DNA from 4 places in the Cellulomonas sp. NPDC057328 genome. Region 1 is predicted to be linked to each of the others. Evidence: riboswitches for the same ligand, from Rfam matches in the RefSeq annotation. Region 1 holds a riboswitch; each other region holds the start of a gene.
The links. A riboswitch is a leader RNA that binds a small molecule or an ion and turns the genes downstream of it on or off. The one in region 1 is predicted to bind thiamine pyrophosphate.
Positions count from the first base shown of each region.

Region 2: it holds a riboswitch for thiamine pyrophosphate, as region 1 does, so the genes downstream of both, ACFUMH_RS02455 (thiamine ABC transporter substrate binding subunit) here and ACFUMH_RS08290 (MFS transporter) in region 1, are expected to answer to the same signal.
Region 3: it holds a riboswitch for thiamine pyrophosphate, as region 1 does, so the genes downstream of both, ACFUMH_RS09975 (YkoF family thiamine/hydroxymethylpyrimidine-binding protein) here and ACFUMH_RS08290 (MFS transporter) in region 1, are expected to answer to the same signal.
Region 4: it holds a riboswitch for thiamine pyrophosphate, as region 1 does, so the genes downstream of both, thiM (hydroxyethylthiazole kinase) here and ACFUMH_RS08290 (MFS transporter) in region 1, are expected to answer to the same signal.

Region 1 is NZ_JBHUZW010000033.1:8,130-13,380, forward strand. Features, by position in the region: gene pheA (prephenate dehydratase) at 1-337, shown strand, start outside; gene ACFUMH_RS08285 (glycoside hydrolase family 3 N-terminal domain-containing protein) at 342-2,684, opposite strand; TPP riboswitch at 2,866-2,976, shown strand; gene ACFUMH_RS08290 (MFS transporter) at 2,965-4,284, shown strand; gene ACFUMH_RS08295 (hypothetical protein) at 4,346-4,927, shown strand; gene ACFUMH_RS08300 (HEPN domain-containing protein) at 4,924-5,251, shown strand, end outside.
Region 2 is NZ_JBHUZW010000006.1:59,619-64,869, forward strand. Features, by position in the region: gene ACFUMH_RS02430 (monovalent cation/H+ antiporter complex subunit F) at 1-27, shown strand, start outside; gene mnhG (monovalent cation/H(+) antiporter subunit G) at 30-479, shown strand; gene ACFUMH_RS02440 (MerR family transcriptional regulator) at 511-891, opposite strand; gene ACFUMH_RS02445 (SulP family inorganic anion transporter) at 1,049-2,614, shown strand; gene ACFUMH_RS02450 (DUF4235 domain-containing protein) at 2,758-3,012, opposite strand; TPP riboswitch at 3,171-3,293, shown strand; gene ACFUMH_RS02455 (thiamine ABC transporter substrate binding subunit) at 3,370-4,467, shown strand; gene ACFUMH_RS02460 (ABC transporter permease) at 4,478-5,251, shown strand, end outside.
Region 3 is NZ_JBHUZW010000044.1:17,538-22,788, reverse strand. Features, by position in the region: gene ACFUMH_RS09995 (hypothetical protein) at 1-40, opposite strand, end outside; gene ACFUMH_RS09990 (glutathione S-transferase family protein) at 403-1,425, shown strand; gene ACFUMH_RS09985 (CHAD domain-containing protein) at 1,422-2,360, shown strand; gene ACFUMH_RS09980 (hypothetical protein) at 2,446-2,805, shown strand; TPP riboswitch at 2,931-3,026, shown strand; gene ACFUMH_RS09975 (YkoF family thiamine/hydroxymethylpyrimidine-binding protein) at 3,181-3,927, shown strand; gene ACFUMH_RS09970 (ECF transporter S component) at 3,924-4,679, shown strand; gene ACFUMH_RS09965 (ABC transporter ATP-binding protein) at 4,676-5,251, shown strand, end outside.
Region 4 is NZ_JBHUZW010000147.1:787-6,037, reverse strand. Features, by position in the region: gene ACFUMH_RS17555 (ExeM/NucH family extracellular endonuclease) at 1-2,745, shown strand, start outside; TPP riboswitch at 2,893-2,991, shown strand; gene thiM (hydroxyethylthiazole kinase) at 2,982-3,824, shown strand; gene ACFUMH_RS17545 (thiamine phosphate synthase) at 3,821-4,489, shown strand; gene thiD (bifunctional hydroxymethylpyrimidine kinase/phosphomethylpyrimidine kinase) at 4,486-5,251, shown strand, end outside.

The DNA of each region.
Region 1 (5,251 bases):
CGTCGTGCACCTGCCCGACAACGAGGCGGGCGCCCTGCTCGCGATGCTCGAGCAGTTCGCCGTGCGCGGCGTGAACCTGTCCCGCATCGAGTCGCGCCCCATCGGCGACGCGCTGGGCCGGTACTCCTTCTCCATCGACGCCGAGGGGCACATCACCGACGAGCGCATGGGCGAGGCGCTCATGGGCCTGCACCGGCGCTGCCCCTACGTGCGGTTCCTCGGCTCGTACCCGCGCGCGGACGCGGTCGCCCCGACCGTGCACGTCGGCACGGCCGACGCGGACTTCGTCGAGGCACGTGCGTGGCTGGCGCGGCTGCGCGCGGGCGAGGCGCCCTGACGGGTCAGGTCGCGGTGCAGGTGAGCAGCGGCGCCGGCGCCGCGCCGGCCGACGTGCCCTGCAGCCCGAACGCGGTGGACGCCGCGGGCGCGAGCGTGCCGTTCCAGGACGCGTTCGCCGCGGTCTGCGTCGCGCCGCTGCGGCCGAACGTGGCGTTCCAGCCGTGCGCGAGCTGCGTGCCGTCCGGCCACGCCCACGTGACGCGCCAGCCGCGCAGCGGCACGGTGCCCGTGGAGCGGACCGTGACGGTGGCCGTGAACCCGCTGCCCCAGGCGTTGTCCGTGCGCCAGGCGGCGGTGCACGCCGCGGGCGTCGCGGTCGACGTCGGCGTCGGTGTCGGCGGGGGCGTGGGTGAGGGCGTCGCGGTGGGCGTCGGGGTGAGGGTCGGCGCGGGGGTCACGGTGGGCGTCGGTGTCGGGGAGGCCGTCGGCGTCGGGGAGGGTGTCGGGCCCGTCCCGTCGACCGACCACGTCAGCCCCGCGCCGAGCGGGAAGAGCGGCGTCCGGCCGTCGCCGTCGTTGACGGGCTGCTGCGTCGCCGAGGCCGGCCAGGACACCGGCAGCGTCCCGGTCGGTGCGACGCGGCCGAACAGGACGTCCGCGACGCCGGCGCCCTCGCTGCCCGGCAGCCACGCCGCGTCGAGCGCACTCACCCACGGCAGGATGCCGGAGACGTCCAGGGGGCGCCCCGACACGAGCACGACGACCGTCGGCACCCCCGTGGCCCGGATGCGGTCGAGTGCCGCGGTGTCGACGGCGTCGAGCGCGAGCCCGTTCGGGCGGTCCCCCTCGCCCTCGGCGTACGGCGTCTCGCCGACCACCGCGACCGCCACGGAGCACGACGCGTCGACGTTGCCCGCGTCCGCCGCGAACGTCGTGGTGCGGCGCCCGGCGAGCACCTCGCGGACGCCCTCGAGGATGGTCGTGCCGGGCACGGTCGCCCCGCTCGCGCCCTGCCACGACAGCGTCCAGCCGCCGCTCTGGTTGCCGATGTCGTGCGCGTTGCGCCCGGCGACGCACACCTTCCCGCCCGTCGGGGCGAGCGGGAGGACGCCCGTGTTCTTCAGGACGACCTGCGACCTCTGCACCGCGGTCCGGGCGAGCGCGCGGTGCGCGGCGCTGCCGACCGTCGAGGCGTACGAGCGGTCGGCGAAGGGCCGCTCGAACAGGCCGAGCTCGATCTTCTGCGTGAGGACACGGCGCACCGCGTCGTCGACGCGGGACATCGGGATCGCACCGCTCTGCACGCCCTGGCGCAGGTGCCCGAGGAACGTCCGGTAGTCGTTCGGCACCATGATCATGTCGAGCCCGGCGTTGACCGCCGTGGCGACCTCCTGCGCGGTGAACCCCCGCGCGCCGTCGAGCTGGTCGATCGCGGCCCAGTCCGAGACGACGACGCCCTCGAACCCGAGCTCGCCCTTGAGGACGTCCGTGAGCAGGTAGCGGTTGCCGTGCATCTTGACGCCGTTCCAGCTGCTGTACGACAGCATGACCGAGCCGACACCCCGCTCGACCGCGGCCCGGAACGGCGGCAGGTGCACCGCCCGGAGCTCGGCCTCGGTCGCCCGGACGTCGCCCTGGTCGTCGCCGCCGACCGTGCCGCCGTCGCCGAGGTAGTGCTTGGCCGTCGCCAGCACGGACGCCGGCCCGCCGAGCCGCTCGCCCTGGAAGCCGGTCACCATCGAGGCCATGGCCGAGGCGATCGCGGGGTCCTCGCCGAACGACTCGTACGTGCGCCCCCACCGGTCGTCCCGGGCGACGCACAGGCACGGCGCGAACGTCCAGTCCACGCCCGTGGCGGTGACCTCCTCCGCGACCGCGCGCCCGATGTCCTGCACGAGCCGCGGGTCCCGCGTCGCGCCGAGGCCGATGTTGTGCGGGTAGATCGTCGCGCCGAGCGCGTTGTTGTTCCCGTGCACCGCGTCGATGCCGTACAGCATCGGGATCTGCAGCGGGGTCGCCAGCGCCCCGCGCTGGAGGCCGTCGTAGAGGTCCGCCCAGGCCGCCGTCGTGTTGGGTGTCGGCGCCGAGCCGCCGCCGGAGAGCACGGACCCCAGCCGGTACGTCGTCATGTCACCCGGCGTCACGACCGCCCGTTCGGCCTGCGTCATCTGGCCGATCTTGTCGTCGACCGTCATGCGGCCGAGGAGGTCCGCGACCCGGGTCGCCGTCGGCAGCGCGGCGTCCTGGTAGGGCAGGACGGCGGCGTGCGCGGCGGGGGTCGTCGCCGCGGGGCCGGTGGACGCCAGGCCCAGCCCGGAGGCGGCCAGCGCGACGGCGAGGACCAGCGACGTCCGGCGGCGTCGGGGCCCGCCGGCGGGGACGTGCTGCGGCGCGGAGCGGGGCATCGGTCGACTCCTTCGTCGGACTGCGCCCGGCCCGCGGCGGGCGGCGCTGCCGTCGATACTCCGGCCGTCCCGCCGCCCCCACCAGGCCCGAACCGTTTCGGCCGCCGCCAGGTGCGGACCGGGCACGACGCCGCCCGTGGACGCCCCCGCAGCGCTGCGCCCGGCGTCGCTAGCATCGCCGCCACCACCACACGGGAGCCCGCACCAGCGGGCTGAGAGGACGGCTGTCGGGCCGTCGACCGTCCGAACCTGTCCGGGTCATGCCGGCGTAGGGAGTGCCATGCCTGAGGTCCGTCCTGTCCTGCCCACTCCCGGCGCGCAGGCGCCGGCCGACCCGGCCCCGGGACGTGCCGACCCCGCCCGTGCCGCCGTGCGCGGCGGCGTCCTCGGCAACTACGTCGACCAGTTCGACATCTTCCTGCCGGTGCTCGCGCTCGCGCCCGTCGCGGCCGAGCTCTACGGCACCCGCGCCGTCGTCACGTACGCGGGGCTCGTGTTCGTCGCGACCCTCGTCGGCCGCCCGCTCGGGGCCGCGCTGCTCGGGTCGCTCGCCGACCGGGTCGGGCGGGCCGTCGTCGCCCGGGCCAGCATGCTGGGCCTCGGGGTGACGACGCTGCTCATCGCGGCGCTGCCGGTCGCGGCGATGAGCCACGAGGCGGTGCTGCTCGCGGTGGTGGCGCTGCGGTTCGTCAGCGGGGTGCTCATCGGCGGCGGGTACACGTCGGCGGTGCCGCTCGCGATCGAGTGGTCGGCGCCGCGGCGGCGCGGGTTCGTCAGCGGGCTGGTCATGGCGATGTCGCCGGCGGCCAACGCGACGATCGCGGCTCTCGTCCTGGTGCTGCTGGGCGTGCTCGGCGCCGACGGGTACGCCGCGTGGGGGTGGCGCGTGCCGTTCGTGGTCGGCGCGGTGCTCGCGTTCGCCGCCGTCGTGCACTTCCGTCGGCACGTGCGCGACACCCCGGAGCGCGCGGCGGCCGCCCCGGCCGCGCGGCCGTTGACGACCGTGCTGGTCGGCGCGGAGCGGCACCGGCTGTGGCGCCTCATGGTGCTGATGACGGGCCTGTGGCTGTTCACCACCATGGGCGTGACCGTGGTCACGTCGCAGCTCGGCGTGGTCGCCGGCCTCGACGGCGCGGCGGTGACGCGCACGATGCTCGTCGCGACGGCCGTCTCGGCGGTGGCGATGGTCGCGAGCGGGCACGCGTCGACGCGCGTGGGCCGCCGCCGGTTCCTCGCCGGGTTCGGTGTCGCGGCCGCGGTCCTGGCGCCGGCGACGTACCTCGCGGCGTTCGCCGGCCCGGCGTCGCCCGGGGCCCTCGTCGTGCTGGTGACGGTGCTGCAGGTCGTGACGGTCTCCGCGTACGGGCCGATCGGTGCCTACCTCGCCGAGCGGTTCCCGCCGGCCGTCCGGTCCAGCGGCTACGGCACCGCGTACAGCCTGTCGATCGTGCTGCCGGCGCTGTACCCGTTCTGGCTGCCGCCGCTGCAGGCGGCGTCCGGCGACGTCGCACCCGTGGCGGCGCTGCTCGCGGTCGGGGGCGTCCTCGTCGCGGTGGGCGCGGCCACCTCGCCGCAGGAGGCGATGACCGACGCGGCGTGAGAAGTGCTGTCGCGAGCGTACGCCGTTGCGGGATCCGATAACGTGACGATATCGTCAGGTTATGCGAATGCCGCCGCCCGCACTGGCGCCTTACCTCAGGTCGCACACGCAAGCGACGGTGCTGGCACTGCTGCTGCTCCAGCCCGAGAAGCAGTTCACCCTCGCCGACATCGCGCGCCTGACCGGGGAACAGCCCACCGTGGTCCATCGAGAGGTGTCTCGGCTGGTGGAGGCCGGTGTCCTGGGGGACACGCGCGTCGGCCGCGCACGGCTCGTCCACGCGAACCCGGACTACCGGCTCCGCCGACCCCTGACCGAGATCATCGCCGCCACCTACGGCCCGCCCGCGGTGCTGCAGAGCCTCCTCTCGGCCGTGCCCGAGGTGGAGGAGGCCTACGTCTACGGCTCCTGGGCCGCCCGCTTCACGGGCGTCCCTGGGGATCAGCCCGGTGACGTCGACGTGCTCGTCATCGGCGACGTGCCGCGGGTACGCCTCAACGACGTCGCTGCCGAGGCCGAGGACGCGCTCAGGGTTCCGGTGACCATCCATCGACTACGTCGCTCGGCGTGGCTGTCCGACGAGGACCCGTTCGTCCGCACGGTCAGAGAACGTCCCCTCCTACGCCTGGAGCTCTCACGATGATCGTCCGCTGGGAGCGTGGTCGCGTAGAGGTGGATCGGCTGATCGCCGATGGGCGGATCGAGCGCGTGGCGGCAAGCCGACAGCTGGCCGACCTGCTGCTCACGCAGGCCCGTGCGCATCTGGGGACAGCGGCGGCATCCGCCGCTGCGGATCCCACTGCGGCGTTCCAGGTGGCCTATGACGCCGCTCGGAAGTCGCTGGCCGCGGTGCTTGCCGTCCAAGGGCTCCGTGCGCGTGCACTACCGGGCGCCCACGCCGTCCTGCTCGACGTCGTGCTGGCTCAGCTCGACCCGCCGCTCGGCCCGACGCTGCGGCACTTCGACT
Region 2 (5,251 bases), on a different contig from region 1:
GGCGGCGCGGAGGGGGAGGTCCGGTGACGGTGGAGCGGTGGACCCTCGTGGCCGACGTCGTGTCGGTCGTCTGCCTGCTGGGCGGGGCGTTCTTCGTGCTCGCGGCGGGCGTCGGCGCGCTGCGGTTCCCCGACCTGCTGTCGCGCATGCACGCGGGCACCAAGCCCCAGACGCTCGGGCTCGTCCTCGTGCTGGTGGGTCTCGCGCTCCGGCTGCGGGAGGGCGGCGCGGTGTGGGCGCTCGTGCTCGTCGCGATCTTCCAGATGCTCACCGCCCCGGTCGCCGCGCACATGGTCGGTCGGGCCGGCTACCGCACCGGCAAGGTGCGGCACGACCTGCTCGTCGTCGACGAGCTCACGCGCGACCTCGAGGAGGCCGGCGGGGGCACGACCGACGACCCGGAGGCGGGCGAGCGCACGGGACCGGACGCGGAGGAGCGGGTCGACCCCGCCGCGCCCGGCGGCCCGGGGACGCGCTGAGGCGGCACGACCGGACGGGCGGGGCCGGGCGTCAGCGGGCCTCGAGCAGGGCGATGAACTCGTCCGCCATGGCGAGGCGGCGCGCGAGGTCGGCGCGGCGCTCCCGGGCGGCGACGACGTAGCCGTCCAGCTGCGCGCGCAGCGAGTCGTCGACGTCCCCGGCCGCGAGGCGGTCGGTCACGGCGAGCAGGTCCGCCATCTCCTCGAGCGAGAACCCGAGGGGCTTCATGCGCCGGATCAGCAGCAGCCGCTCGACGTCGGCGTCCGTGTACAGGCGGAAGCCGCCGTCGGTGCGGCCGGACGGACGCAGCAGGCCGACCTCGTCGTAGTGCCGCAGCGTGCGCAGCGACAGGCCCGTGCGCTCCGCGACCGCGCCGATGTGCATGGTCGTCGCCTGCGAGCCGTCGGTCATGGGCACATCCTGCCGGGTCGTCGGCCACCGCCGGCCGGGACGGTCGACCCTACCCTCACGTGAGGGTAGAGTTGCCGCCGCCCCAGGGCGCCACGCCCTGCCGTGCCCGACGCCGCGCACGGTCCCCGCCCCGCATCACCCCCGGAAGGGGACAGCTGTGCCTGCCGACACGCCCCGCGAGCCCGCGCCCGTCGTCCCGCGCGCCGACCCGGCGCCCACGCCCGTCCCCGTCGACGGCGCCCCCGAGGCGGACGCCACGTGGTCCGTCCGCTCCGCGCTGCGCTCGCCCGCGCGCCTGCGCACCGAGGTGCTCGCCGGGCTGGTCGTCGCGCTCGCGCTCATCCCCGAGGCGATCGCCTTCTCGATCATCGCCGGCGTGGACCCGCGCGTCGGGCTGTTCGCGTCGTTCACCATGGCGGTCACGATCGCGGTCGTCGGCGGGCGGCCGGCGATGATCTCCGCCGCGACGGGAGCCGTGGCGCTGGTCGTCGCGCCGGTGGTGCGCGACCACGGCCTCGACTACCTCCTGGCGACCGTGGTGCTCGCGGGCGTCCTCCAGGTCGTGCTCGGGCTCGCCGGCGTCGCGCGGCTCATGCGGTTCATCCCCCGCTCGGTGATGGTCGGCTTCGTCAACGCGCTGGCGATCCTCATCTTCACGTCGCAGCTGACGCACCTGGTCGACGTGCCGTGGGTCGTCTACCCGCTCGTCGCGGCGGGGATCGCGATCATGGTGCTGCTGCCGCGGTTCACCACGGTCGTCCCGGCGCCCCTGGTCGCCATCGTGCTGCTGACCGTCCTGGTCGTCGCGGCGGGCATCGCCGTGCCGACCGTCGGGGACGAGGGCGCGCTGCCGGAGAGCCTGCCGTCGCTCCTCGTCCCGGACGTGCCGTTCACGCTCGAGACGCTGCAGATCGTCCTCCCGTACGCGCTGGCGATGGCCGTGGTCGGGCTGCTCGAGTCGCTCATGACGGCGAAGCTCGTCGACGAGGTCACCGACACGCACTCCGACAAGACGCGCGAGGCATGGGGGCAGGGCGTCGCGAACGTCGTCACCGGGTTCTTCGGCGGCATGGGCGGCTGCGCGATGATCGGCCAGACGATGATCAACGTGAAGGTGTCGCGGGCGCGGACCCGCATCTCCACGTTCCTCGCGGGCGTCTTCCTGCTCGTGCTGTGCGTGGGCCTCGGCGACGTCGTCGCGATCATGCCGATGGCGGCGCTGGTCGCCGTGATGGTCATGGTGGCCGTCGGGACGTTCGACTGGCACTCGCTGCGCACGCTGCGCCGCATGCCGCTGTCCGAGACCGCGGTGATGGTCGCGACCGTCGCGGTGACCGTGGCGACGCACAACCTCGCGTACGGCGTGGGCGTCGGCGTGCTCGTCGCGACGGTGCTGTTCGCGCGGCGCGTCGCGCACCTGACGACGGTCACGCGGCTCGACGCGGCGGACGACGACGGGGAGCGCGTGTACGCCGTCGAGGGCGCGCTGTTCTTCGCGTCCTCCAACGACCTGGTGCACCGGTTCGACTACGCCGGCGACCCGGCGCGCGTCGTCGTCGACCTGTCCCGGGCGCACGTGTGGGACGCGTCCACGGTCGCGGCGCTCGACGCGATCCGGCAGCGCTACGCCGCCCGCGGCACGGAGGTCGAGTTCGTCGGCGTCAACGCCGACAGCGCGGCCCGCCTGGACCGCCTGGCGGGCCGCCTGGGCGCGGGCCACTGACGCACGCGCGCCCGCCGATCCCCCACCGGACGCGAGGTCGCGGGTTGCGTGCAAGGTCGCGGTTTCCAGCCCGCGACCTCACACCGAACCCGCGACCTCGCAGCGGACCCGCGATCTCACAGGGGCCGCGAGGGTGAGACCGGCTAGCGGGCGATGAGCTTGGCCGCGCCGCGGGTCGCCAGCACGCGCGACAGCGCGACCACCGCACCCGTGATGACGGCCGCCACGGCGACCTCGGAGAAGTTGATGTCGTCGTCGGTCGAGTCCGGTGCCGGCGGCTTGTGGCCCCGGGCCTTCTCCCAGCCGAGCTCGACGACCCTGTGCGCGACCCACGCCGCACCGAGCGTCACGCCCATCCCGACGAGCTTCGCCACCATCGACTTGTCGTTGTCGCCCAACGCGTCCTCCCAGGTCGTGCGCCGTGTTGCGGTGCTGGCACGACGCTAACGGGGTGCGGGGCACTCCGCAGTCCGGTGGGCGCCGGGCGCCGCTGCGGACCCGGGGGCCGGGCGTCGGACGCGTGTCCGACGACGTCGGTGCACGGGTCTAGGATCGCGGTGAACGACAGGGGAGCGTCGGGCGTCCGCGAGGACGCGCTGGACGCTGAGAGTGCGGACCACCGCAGACCCTCGAACCTGATCCGGGTGATACCGGCGTAGGGAGTCGGGCTAGCTCTTTCCCCGCCGGTCGTGCGTCCCCGCGGGTGCGTGCGTCGGCGTGGGACCCCTCCGCACGACGACGGAGGACACGACCACATGACCCCCCGCACCCGCACCGGTGCCCGCACCCTCGCCCTCGCCGGCGTCGCGTCCCTCGCGCTGAGCGCCTGCTCGGCGGTCGGCGGCGGCGCCGACGACGCGTCCGGCGACCCCAGCGGCAGCGCCGACGCCGGCACGGTCACGCTCGTCACGCACGAGTCGTTCGCGCTCGCCGAGGGCCTGCTCGAGCAGTTCGAGGAGGAGTCGGGCCTGACCGTCGAGGTGGTGCAGCAGGCCGACGCCGGCGCGCTCGCGAACCAGCTCGTGCTCACCAAGGACGCCCCGCTCGGCGACGTCGTCTACGGCCTCGACAACACGTTCGCGACGCGCGCGCTCGACGAGGGGGTCGTCGTCCCGGCCGACGTGACGGCACCCGCCGCCGAGGACGCCGCCGCCTACGCCGTCGAGGGCGACGACGAGGGTGCGCTGATCGCGGTGGACTACTCGGACGTCTGCCTCAACGTCGACACGACGTGGTTCGCGGCGCAGGGCGTCCCCGAGCCGACGACGCTCGAGAGCCTCCTCGACCCGGCGTACCGGGACCTGGTCGTCGTGCCGGACCCCGTGACGTCGTCGCCGGGCCTGGCCTTCCTGCTCGCCACCGTCGGCGCGTACGGCGAGGACGGCTGGACGGGGTACTGGGCGGGGCTGCGCGACAACGGGCTCAAGGTCGCGAGCGGCTGGGAGGAGGCCTACTACACCGACTTCACCGCCGGCGGCGGCGACGGGCCGCGCCCGGTCGTCCTGTCGTACGCGTCGTCCCCGCCGTTCACCGTCCCCGAGGGCGGCACGGAGCCGACGACCCGCGCGCTGCTCGACACGTGCTTCCGCCAGGTCGAGTACGCGGGCGTGCTCGCGGGCGCCGAGAACCCGGAGGGCGCGGCGCAGCTGATCGACTTCCTGCTCTCCGACGAGGTGCAGGCCGACATCCCGACGTCGATGTACGTGTACCCGGTGAGCTCGGCCGTGGAGCTGCCGGAGGAGTGGACGCGGTGGGCGCCGCTCGCCGAGGAGCCGTTCGAGGTCCCGGCCGCGGACATCGACGCGCACCGCGAGGAGTGGCTGACGCAGTGGTCCGACACGGTCGTGGGCTGACGACCCGGCCATGACGACGACGCTCGAGCGGGCCCGCCCCGCCGCCGCACCCCCCGGGGTCCGCGGCGGCGGGGTGCCGCTCGGGCGCGTCCTCGCGTGGGCGGCCGCGGTCGCGGCGCCGCTGCTGTTCCTCGGCGTGTTCTTCGCCTGGCCGGTCGCGGCGATCGTGGGGCGCGGGTTCGTCGCGGACGGCGTGCTCGACCTCGGCGGGTTCGCCGACGTGCTGTCCCGGCCGCGCACGTGGCGGATCGTCGGGCAGACGCTCACGCAGGCGACGCTCGGCACGCTCGGCGCGGTGCTGCTGGGCGTGCCGGGCGCGTACCTGCTGCACCGGTGCACGTTCCGCGGGCGCGGCGCGCTGCGCGCGTTCGTCACGGTCCCGTTCGTGCTGCCGACCGTCGTGGTGGGCGTCGCGTTCCGGTCGCTGCTCGTCGAGGGCGGCCTGCTCGGCGGGCTCGGGCTGGACGGCACGCGGACGGCGATCGTCCTCGCGCTCGTGTTCTTCAACTACGCCGTCGTCGTGCGCACGGTCGGCGGCCTGTGGGAGCGGCTGGACCCGCGCGCCGAGCAGGCCGCGCGGTCGCTGGGTGCGTCGCCGTGGCGCGCGTTCCGCACGGTGACGCTGCCCGCGCTCGCGCCGGCGATCGCGTCGGCGGCGTCGCTGACGTTCCTGTTCTGCGCGACGGCGTTCGGCACGGTGCTCGTGCTGGGCGGGCGGCAGTTCGGCACCGTCGAGACCGAGATCTGGGTGCAGACGACGCAGTTCCTCGACCTGCGCGCGGCG
Region 3 (5,251 bases), on a different contig from region 1:
CCGCGACGAGCGTCACCAGCCGGCGCCGGCGCACGGGCACCGGGCGGCGCGGGGTGTCGAGGTCGGTCGGCTGAGGTCGGGCCGGCTGCAACGCGGTCCCCTCCCGGGTGTCGGGCGGCGCGTCGCCGCGGGTGGCACGGCCGCGGCCGTGGCCGGCGTCCGCCGACGCGCAGCCACTGTAGGCGGCGGCACCGACGGCCGCAGGCGACGGCCCCCTCGGTCGCGGGCGACGGCAGCCGCCCCGGCACCCAGCCGCTGCGGCGCGCGTCGGCGCGGGGCATCATCGGGCGCGTGGACGACGACGCGCAGACCACCGGCACGACCCCCTCCGACGGCGCCGCTGCCGGCACCGCCACGGACGCCCCCGGCGCGGCCGGCACGTCCGCGCACGACCGGCCCGGGGTGTACGTGACGCCCGGCGCGGACTACGACCGCGACACCCGCTACATCACGACGCGCATCACCGCCGACGGCCGCGACGGCTGGCCCGTGGAGGCCGGCCGCTACCGGTTGGTGGTCTCCCGCGCGTGCCCGTGGGCGAGCCGCGCGGTGGTCGTGCGGCGCCTGCTCGGCCTCGAGGACGCGCTGTCGATGGGCGTCTGCGGGCCGACGCACGACGAGCGCTCGTGGACGTTCGACCTCGACCCCGGCGGCGTGGACCCGGTGCTCGGCATCGAGCGGATCCGCGACGCCTACCTCGCGCGGGACCCGGAGTACCCGCGGGGCATCACGGTGCCCGCGATCGTGGACGTCCCCTCCGGGATGGTGGTGACGAACGACTTCGCGCAGATGACGCTCGACCTCGAGACGGAGTGGACGGCGCACCACCGCCCCGGCGCGCCGGACCTCTACCCCGAGGCGCTGCGCGACGAGATCCACGCGGTCGACGCGCGCGTCTACCGCGACGTCAACAACGGCGTGTACAAGTGCGGCTTCGCCGGGTCGCAGCGGTCGTACGAGCGCGCCTACGACCGCCTCTTCGCCGGTCTGGACTGGCTGACCGAGCGCCTCGGCGACCGCCGCTACCTCGTCGGGGACACGATCACCGAGGCGGACGTGCGGCTGTTCACGACGCTCGTGCGCTTCGACGCCGTCTACCACGGCCACTTCAAGTGCAACCGCACGAAGCTGACCGAGATGCCGGTGCTGTGGGCCTACGCGCGGGACCTGTTCCAGACGCCGGGCTTCGGCGACACCGTGGACCTCGTCCACATCAAGCAGCACTACTACGAGGTCCACACGGACATCAACCCGTCGGGCGTCGTGCCCCGCGGCCCGCTCGTGGGCGGCTGGCTCACCCCGCACGGTCGCGAGGCGCTGGGCGGCCGGCCGTTCGGGGACGGCACGCCGCCCGGACCCGTGCGGGACGACGAGCGCGTCGCGGCCGGGCACGGTGCGGACGGCGACGGGGAGGGCGCGGCATGAGCGGCACGTCGGACGCGCCGTCGACGCCGCTGCCGCACGCCTCCGCCGAGCCGCGCGACGGCACGGCCCGCGAGCACGTGCGCGCCTACGTGGCCGCCGCCGTCGCGGCGCTCGTCGCCGCCGGGCCCGGCCTCGAGCAGGGCGACGACGACGCCGTGCACGACGCGCGCGTCGCGACCCGGCGCCTGCGCACCGCACTCGGGGTGTTCCGGCCCGTCCTGGACCGCGAGCGCGTCGAGCCCCTGCGGGACGACCTGCGGGCGCTGGGCCGGCTGCTCGGGGACGTGCGCGACCCGGCGGTCGAGCGCGACGCCCTCCTGCGCGGCCTCGAGCGGGAGCCCGACGAGCTCGTCGTCGGGCCGGTCCGCACGCGCGTGGACGACGACCGGCGCGCCGCCCGCACCGCGGCGCTCGACCCGCTGCGCACGCACCTGGCGTCCGGGGCGCACCGGCGCACGCTGGCCGCGCTCGCCGCGCTCGCCGAGGACCTCCCGGCCGGTCCGCGCGCCGACGAGCCGGCCGACCGCTTCCTTCCCCGCCGGGCGCGCCGCGCCTGGCGCCGCTTCGACGCGGCCGTGGGGCGCGCCCTCGCCCTGCCACCCGGTGACGCGCGCGACCACGCGCTGCACGAGGCCCGCAAGGACGCGCGCCGCGCCCGGTACGCGAGCGAGGTGGCGGCGTCCGCCGTCGGCCGCGCCGCGCACCGGTCCGCACGTCGCGCGAAGGACGTGCAGTCCGCGCTCGGCGACCACCACGACGCGCGCGTGCGGCAGGCCTCCCTGCGCCGGATGGCGATGCAGGCCCACCTCGACGGCGAGAACGCCTTCACGCTGGGCCGCCTGCACGGGCTGGCGGAGGCGGCCGCGGACGCCGCGGAGCGCGAGTCGGTGACGGCGATCGACCGCGCCCGGCGGCGCCGCGGCTGGCTCGGCTGAGGCGACACACCGCCGTCCTCCTCGCGCGGACCGGCGATCCCGTCCCGGGAGGCCGGTCCGACGCCCCGCCCGTAGCGTGGAGGGCATGACGGATCGCCCCGAGGTGGAGCAGTTCTTCGACGAGTACGCGCGCGGGCTGCTCGCCCGCGACGCCGGCGCGGTCGCCGGGCTGTACGCGGTGCCCGCGCTGATCGCGTTCCCCGCCCAGTCGCTGGCGGTGGCCGACCGGTCGCAGACCGAGGCGTTCTTCACGAGCGCGTGGGAGCAGTACGACGGGGTCGACGACGTCTCGTCCGACGTGCGGGTCGTGGCGGAGACCGGCCACAGCGTCTGGGCCGACGTGACCTGGCGCTACGGCGACGAGCGGACCGAGCGGTTCATCTACCAGCTCGTCGACGACGCGGGGACCTGGCGGATCGCCGTGCTGACGCCGATCACCGACTGAGCCGTGGGGCCGGGCAGGGCCCGGCCCCGCGGCTTCCGCGGACGACCCGTGCAGCGGACGGCGCGGGACCGCGGACGCCCTGGTGCCGCAGGCGCGGGCCGCGCTAGGGTCGGCGCCACACGCCCCCGGGGAGCGCAGGAGCGCTGAGAGTGCCGGCCGGACGCCCGTCGTCCCACCGGCTGACCCGTGGAACCTGATCTGGTCAGCACCAGCGTAGGGAGCAGGGCTCGTGCCGCGGCGACCGCGGCGCGCCTCGTCCCCGTCGCGCGCCCCCGCGGCTGCGCGCCGGGGCGGGACGCGCACGGGTGCCGGGGTGCGTCGCGTCCTCCTGCCCCGGCTGCGTCCTCACCCGGGGGCCCGACCCCGGGAGGACCCGTGACCCGCACGACCGCCAACCCGCCGCCCGCGACGGCCCCGCACGACCCGACGGGCGCCGACGCGCCGACCCCCGCGGCGACGCCGCTCCGCGCGCCCGCCGGCGACGGCGCGGCGGCCCGTGCGCGCGCCGCCGCCCTCGGGGTGGGCGCCCGCGTGTCGGTGCACCCGCACCGCGACGACTTCGCCGACGTGCTCCTCGGTGCGCTGGCCGTGCTCGACCGCACCGGCGTCGACGTCGTCACCGACGACGTGTCGACGCTCGTGCGCGGCCCCGAGGCGGACGTCCTGCGGGTCGTCGTCGACCTCGTCGCCGCGGTCGCGCGCGAGGGCGGCCACGTCGTGGCGCACGTCCACCTGTCACGCGGCTGCCCCGGCGAGGTCGCGTGCGACCTCGGCGACGACGTCGTCCTCGCCCCCGTCGACCTCGCCCCGCCGGCGCCCGTGGGCGTGCCCGCGAGCGCGCACTGGGCTCTGTACCCGCTCGGCGTGGGCGGGCACCTCGACGCCGTGCTCGCGGCGGTCGACGAGGCGGGGACGCGCGTGCGCGTCACGTCCGAGCACTGCGTCACGCGGCTCGACGGCGACCTCGCCGACGTGCTCGGGACGGTCGCGCTGGCGTGGGCGCGCACCGGCGAGCACGTGCGGCACGTCGTCACGCACGTGACCGTGTCCGTCGGGTCGCCGTCCGTCGGGTCGCCGTCCGTCGGGTCGCCGTCCGTCGCGTCGTCGGCGGTGGCGCCGTGACCGCGGCCGGGCGCGACGTCGCGCCGGACGCGGGCGCCGACCGCGTCGACGCCGACCGGAGCGCCGACGCGCCGGTCGTCGACGTGCGGGCACGGCGCGGGCTCACGCTCTCCGAGCTGGTGCTGCTGGCGGTGCTCGCGGTCGTGTTCGGGTTCCTGTACTGGGCCCTGGTGCAGGCGTGGGCGGCGCTGCAGATCGCGATGGGGCCGTTCGGCGACCTGGCGCAGCACGTGCTCATCGGCGGGTGGATGGTCGTCGCGCCCCTCGCGATCTACATCGTCCGCAAGCCCGGCGTCGGGGTGGTCGTCGAGCTGGTGGCCGCGCTCGTCGAGGTCGCGTTCCTCGCCTCGCCGGTCGGGCCGATGCTGCTGCTCGTCGGGCTCGTGCAGGGCGTCGGCGCCGAGCTGGCGTTCACGCTCACCCGGTACCGGCGGTACGGGTGGTGGGTCTTCGTCGCGAGCGGCGTCAGCGCCGGGCTCGCCAGCACGCTGCTCGGCACGGTGCGGTACGGCTGGCACCTGCAGGACCTGTTCGCGCTGCGCATCGGGCTGCAGGTGGTGAGCGGCGTCGTGCTGTGCGGGCTGCTCGCGCGCGTCCTCGGGGACGCGCTCGCCCGTACCGGTGTGCTCGACGAGACGGCGCTGGGCCGCGAGCGGCGTGCCCGGCGGGCGGCGCGCGGTGCCGGCGCGGACGGTGCCGGCGCGGACGGGCCCGGCGTGGACGAGGCCGGCGTGGACGGGGCGACGGCGTGATCGAGGTGACCGGTCTGCGGGTGCGCTGGCCGCACGCCGGGGACGACGTGCTCGCCGGCGTGGACCTGCGGGTCGACGCCGGCGAACGGGTGCTGGTGCTGGGCACGTCCGGGTCGGGCAAGAGCACCCTGCTGCGCACCCTCGCCGGCGTCGTGCCGCAGCAGGTCGACGCGTCCACGTGGGGCGACGTGCGCGTCGCCGGGCACCGCGTCCTCGCCCCGGTCGCCCCCGGGGCGCCCGCCGTGCCGACGACCACGACGGCCGGCGTCGCCCGCGACGTCGGCACGCTCACGCAGGACCCGTGGGCGCAGCTGTGCCTGCCGACCGTGGCGGACGAGGTGGCCTCGGGGCTGGAGCACCGGGGCGTCCCGCGGGAGGAGATCGGCCCCCGCGTGCGCGCGGCGCTCCTCGCCGTGGGGGCCGCGCACCTGCACGGTCGCCGGACGGCCGGGCTGTCGGGCGGCGAGGGGCAGCGGGTGGCGCTCGCGACGGTCCTGGCGGCGCGTCCGCGGGTGCTCCTGCTCGACGAGCCCACGGCGCTGCTGGACCCCGCGGGCGCCGCCGCCGTGGGC
Region 4 (5,251 bases), on a different contig from region 1:
CCCGGGCAGTGGAGCTACTCGTTCCAGGGCCTGTCGGGCTCGCTCGACCACGTGCTGCTCAACGAGGCCGCCGCGGGCCGCGCGACGGGTGCCGACGTCTGGGAGATCAACGCCGGCGAGTCCATCGCGCTCGAGTACAGCCGCTACGGCTACCACGGCACGACGTACCACGACCCGGGCCCGTACCGGTCGTCGGACCACGACCCGGTGGTGGTCGGCCTCACGGTCGGCGACGCGAACACGGGCCCGGTCGACCTGACGTTCCTCAACGTCAACGACTTCCACGGCCGCATCGACGGCAACACCGTCAAGGTGGCGGGCACGGTCGAGCAGCAGCGCGCGGCGGCCGAGGCGGCGGGCGGCGCGGCGGCGTTCCTCTCCGCGGGCGACAACATCGGCGCGTCGCTGTTCGCGTCCTCCGTCCAGCGGGACCAGCCGACCATCGACGTGCTGAACGCACTCGACCTCGCGGCGTCGGCCGTGGGCAACCACGAGTTCGACGGCGGGTACGACGACCTCGTCGACCGCGTGATCGCGGGCGGCGAGAACGCCGAGTTCCCCTACCTGGGCGCGAACGTCTACCAGGCGGGCACCACCACCCCGGCGCTCGACGAGTACGCGCTGCTCGACATGGCCGGCGTCACGGTCGGTGTCATCGGCGCCGTCACGCAGGAGACGCCCACGCTCGTCAGCCCGGGCGGCGTCGCGTCGCTCGAGTTCGGCGACCCCGTCGAGGCGGTCAACCGCGTCGCGGCGCAGCTGACCGACGGCGACGAGGCGAACGGCGAGGCCGACGTGCTCGTCGCCGAGTACCACGAGGGCGCCGGTGCGGGCACGCCCGACGGCGCGACGCTCGAGGAGGAGGTCGCCGCGGGCGGCGCCTTCGCCGACATCGTCACGGGGACGTCCGCCGCGGTCGACGTCATCTTCACCGGGCACACGCACAAGCAGTACGCGTGGCAGGCGCCCGTGCCGGGCGAGGACGGGACGCGGCCGGTGCTGCAGACCGGCTCCTACGGCGAGTTCCTCGGCAAGGTCGTCCTGACCTACGACCGCGGGTCCGGCGAGGTGACGGCGTCCACGGCGGAGAACGTCGCGCGCACCACCACGGCGGACGCCGAGCTCGTCGCGGCCTTCCCGCGCGTGGCCGAGGTGCAGGGCATCGTCGCCGCGGCGCTCGCGTACGCGGCCGAGGTCGGCAACCAGCCGGTGGGCTCGGTGACGGCGGACATCACGACCGCGTACGCCGGCGGCTCCTACGTCGACGGCCGCTACGTCGGCCCGGGCCCGCTGCCGAGCACGGGCCGCGACGACCGCAGCCGCGAGTCCACGCTCGGCAACCTCGTCGCGGACGCGCTGCTCGACACGCTCGACGCCCCGGAGCGGGGCGGCGCGCAGATTGGCGTCGTCAACCCCGGCGGCCTGCGCAACGAGCTGTTCCAGGCCCCGGACGGCACGATCACGTACGCCGAGGCCAACGCGGTCCTGCCGTTCGTGAACAACCTCTGGACGACCACGCTCACGGGCGCCCAGGTCGAGACGATGCTCGAGCAGCAGTGGCAGACGGACGAGGACGGCAACGTCCCGAGCCGGCCCTACCTCCAGCTGGGGCTGTCGGACAACGTCTCGTACACGTACGACGCGTCCCGTCCGCAGGGCGACCGCATCACGTCGGTGACGGTCGACGGCGCGCCGCTCGACCCGGACGCCGAGTACCGGATCGGCACCTTCTCGTTCCTCGCGCAGGGCGGCGACAACTTCCGCGTCTTCGAGGACGGGCAGGACACGGCGGACTCCGGTCTCGTCGACCGGGACGCGTGGATCGCGTACCTGCAGGCGAACCCCGGCCTCACGCCGGACTTCCGGGAGCGGGCGGTCGGCGTGCCGGCGCTCGACCCGGTCGAGGCCGGCGCGGAGATGACGTTCCCCGTCACCGGGCTCAACCTCACGAGCCTCGGTGCGCCGGACAACACGTCGCTCGAGGTGCGCCTCGACGACGTCGCGCTGGGGACCGCCACGCTGACCCGGGGTGAGGGGCCCGACGCGTCGGGCGCGGTCACGGTCACGGTGCCCGCGGGCACCGAGCCCGGGACGCGGACGCTGACCCTCGTGGCGCAGCCGAGCGGCACGACGGTGACGGTGCCGCTGGTCGTCGAGGCCGGCCTGCCCGCGTCCACGACGACGCTCACCGCGGAGCCGGACAGCCAGGTGCACGGCGACCTCGCGCCGCGGGTGCGCCTGACGGCGCGGGTGACGGCCGACGCGCCCGTCACCGGCGAGGTCACGTTCGTCGCGGGGGAGACCGTGCTCGGCACGGCGCCGCTGCGCGGCGGCCAGGCCCGGCTGACCCTGCCGGCGGGCACGCCGGCCGGGACGTACGACGTCGTCGCCCGGTACGCCGGCACCGACACGGTCGGCGGCTCGGAGTCGGCGCCGGTCACGGTGACGGTCGAGAAGGTCGGCAGCAGCACCACGCTGAACGTGCTCTCCTCGCCGTTCGCGTTCCTGCCGTCGGCGTGGGTCGCCACGGTCCGCCTCGACACGCTCCGCCTGCCCTCGGGCACGGTGGAGCTGCGCGAGGGCGACCGGGTCGTGGCGCGGGCCGACGTCGTGCTCGGCATCGCGGTCGGCACGCTGCCGCGCGACCTCGGCCGCGGCACGCACCGGCTCACCGCGGTGTTCGTGCCGGACGACGCGGCGAACGTCGAGGGCAGCACCAGCCGGACGGTGACCGTGCGTCGCTGACCCGTGCGCGCGGCGACGGGGGTGGGTCCACGGGGCCCACCCCCGTCGTCGTCCCCGGGCACGGCGGCCTCCCGCCCGGCCGCCCGACCGGCCGGGTCCGCCAGGTGGTCCGGTATGTCCGCGCGGGGCCCGCGCTGCGCTACGGTGGCCGGCGACACGGGGTGCCCTGCACCAGGCAGGGCTGAGATCACACCCGTCGAACCTGATCTCGTTAGCACGAGCGAAGGGATGTCGCGATGACGACGCCTGCCGTCCCCTGCCCGCCCGAGGACCTCGCCGCCCGCGCGGGGCTCGCCCTCGACGACCTGCGGGCCCGGACCCCGCTCGTCCAGTGCCTGACCAACGAGGTGACGACGAACCTCGTGGCGAACGCCCTGCTCGCGATCGGCGCGTCGCCGGCCATGGCCTCGGCACCCGGTGAGGCCGAGGAGCTGGCTGCGGTCGCGGGCGCCGTGCTCGTGAACCTCGGCACCCTCGGTCCCGACCAGCGGGCGGCGGTCGCGCCGACCGTCGCCGTCGCCGCCGGTGCCGGCACGCCGTGGGTGCTCGACCCCGTCGCCGTCGGCGTGCTGTCGGTCCGCACCCGCCTCGCGGCCCGCCTGGTGGCGGAGCGACCGGCCGTCGTGCGCGGCAACGCCAGCGAGGTCCGCGCGCTCGCGGGCCTGACCACCGCCGGGCGCGGCGTCGACGCCGGGGACGAGGTGGACGCCGCGGCGGAGGCGGCCGACGCGCTGGCCCTCCGCACGGGCGGCGCGGTCGCGGTCAGCGGGCCCGTCGACCTCGTCACCGACGGGCGCACGCGGGTGCGGCTCGCCGTCGGCGACCGCCTGCTCACCACCGTGACCGGCGCGGGGTGCGCGCTCGGCGGGCTCGTCGCGGCGTTCGCCGCCGTGACGGACCCGCTCACCGCCGGTGCGGGTGCCAGCACGGCGCTGGGGGTGGCGGCCGAGCGTGCGGCGCAGGTGGCCCGGGGGCCGGGCTCGTTCGTCCCGGCGCTGCTGGACGAGCTGCACGCGCTCACCGGCGCGGACCTCGCCGAGCGGCTCGTCGTCGCGGCGCGCGTGGCGGTGCCCGCATGAGCCGGCTGCCCGACGGCGTGTACCTCGTGCTCGACGCCGACGTGTGCGCCGCGGCCGGGCACGCGCCCGCCGCCGTCGCGCTGGCCGCCGTGCGCGCCGGGGTCCGCACCGTTCAGCTGCGCGCCAAGCACGCCGGCGTCCGCGACCAGGTCGCGCTCGCGGTCGCCGTCGCCGACGCCCTGCGCGACGCGCCGCCCGCGGTGCTGCTCGTGGACGACCGTGCCGACGTGGCCCTGGCCGCCCGGTCGCGCGGTGCGCGCGTCGACGGCGTGCACGTCGGCCGGTCCGACCTGGAGGTGGCCGACGCGCGCGCGCTGCTCGGCCCCGACGCGGTGGTCGGCGTGTCCGTCGGCCGCCCCGGCCTCCTGCCCGAGGCCGCGGGAGCGGACTACGTCGGCGCCGGACCGGTGCGCCTCACGCCGACCAAGCCCGAGGCCGGGCCGGCGCTCGGGGCGGACGGCGTGCGCGCGGTGGCGGACGCCACCGCGCTGCCCGTCGTGGCGATCGGCGGGCTGTCCGCCGCGGACGCGCCGACGCTGCGCCGGGCCGGCGCGCACGCCCTCGCGGTGGTGAGCGCCGTGTGCGCGGCGCCCGACCCCGGCGGCGCCGCCGCGGCGCTCGTCGACGCCTGGGCCCGTGCCGCGGTGCCGGCGGTGACCCGGTGAGCGCGCACCGCGTCCGCGTCCTGTCCGTCGCCGGCACCGACCCCACCGGGGGCGCGGGCATCCACGCGGACCTCAAGTCGTTCGCGGCGCACGGCGCCTACGGGATGGCCGTCGTCACGGCGCTCGTCGCGCAGAACACGCACGGCGTCCGGGCCGTCCACGTGCCCGACGTCGCGTTCCTGCGCGCGCAGCTCGACGCGGTGAGCGACGACGTCACGGTCGACGCCGTGAAGATCGGCATGCTCGGCACGCGCGCCGTCGCGGACGAGGTCGCGGCGTGGCTCACGCGCACGCGTCCACCCGTCGTGGTGCTCGACCCGGTGATGGTGGCGACGAGCGGCGACCGTCTGCTCGACCGCGACGCCGAGGAGGCCGTCCGCCGGCTCGTGGCGCACGCGGACCTCGTCACGCCGAACCTGCCCGAGCTCGGCGTGCTGCTCGGCGAGCCGACCGCGCGCACGTGGCGCGAAGCCGTCGGCCAGGCGCGTCGCCTCGCGCAGGCGTCGGAGGTGACGGTGCTGCTCAAGGGCGGGCACCTGGACGGTGACGCGAGCCCCGACGCGGTCGTCGACGCGACGACGGTCGTCGAGCTCGACGCGGTGCGCGTCGCGACGACGTCCACGCACGGGACCGGCTGCTCGCTGTCCGCGGCCGTCGCCGCCCTGCGCCCGCGCCGTCCCGACTGGGTCACGGCCGTGCGCGAGGCCAAGGCGTGGCTCACGGGCGCGATCGCGGCGGGGGAGGCGCTCGCGGTCGGCTCCG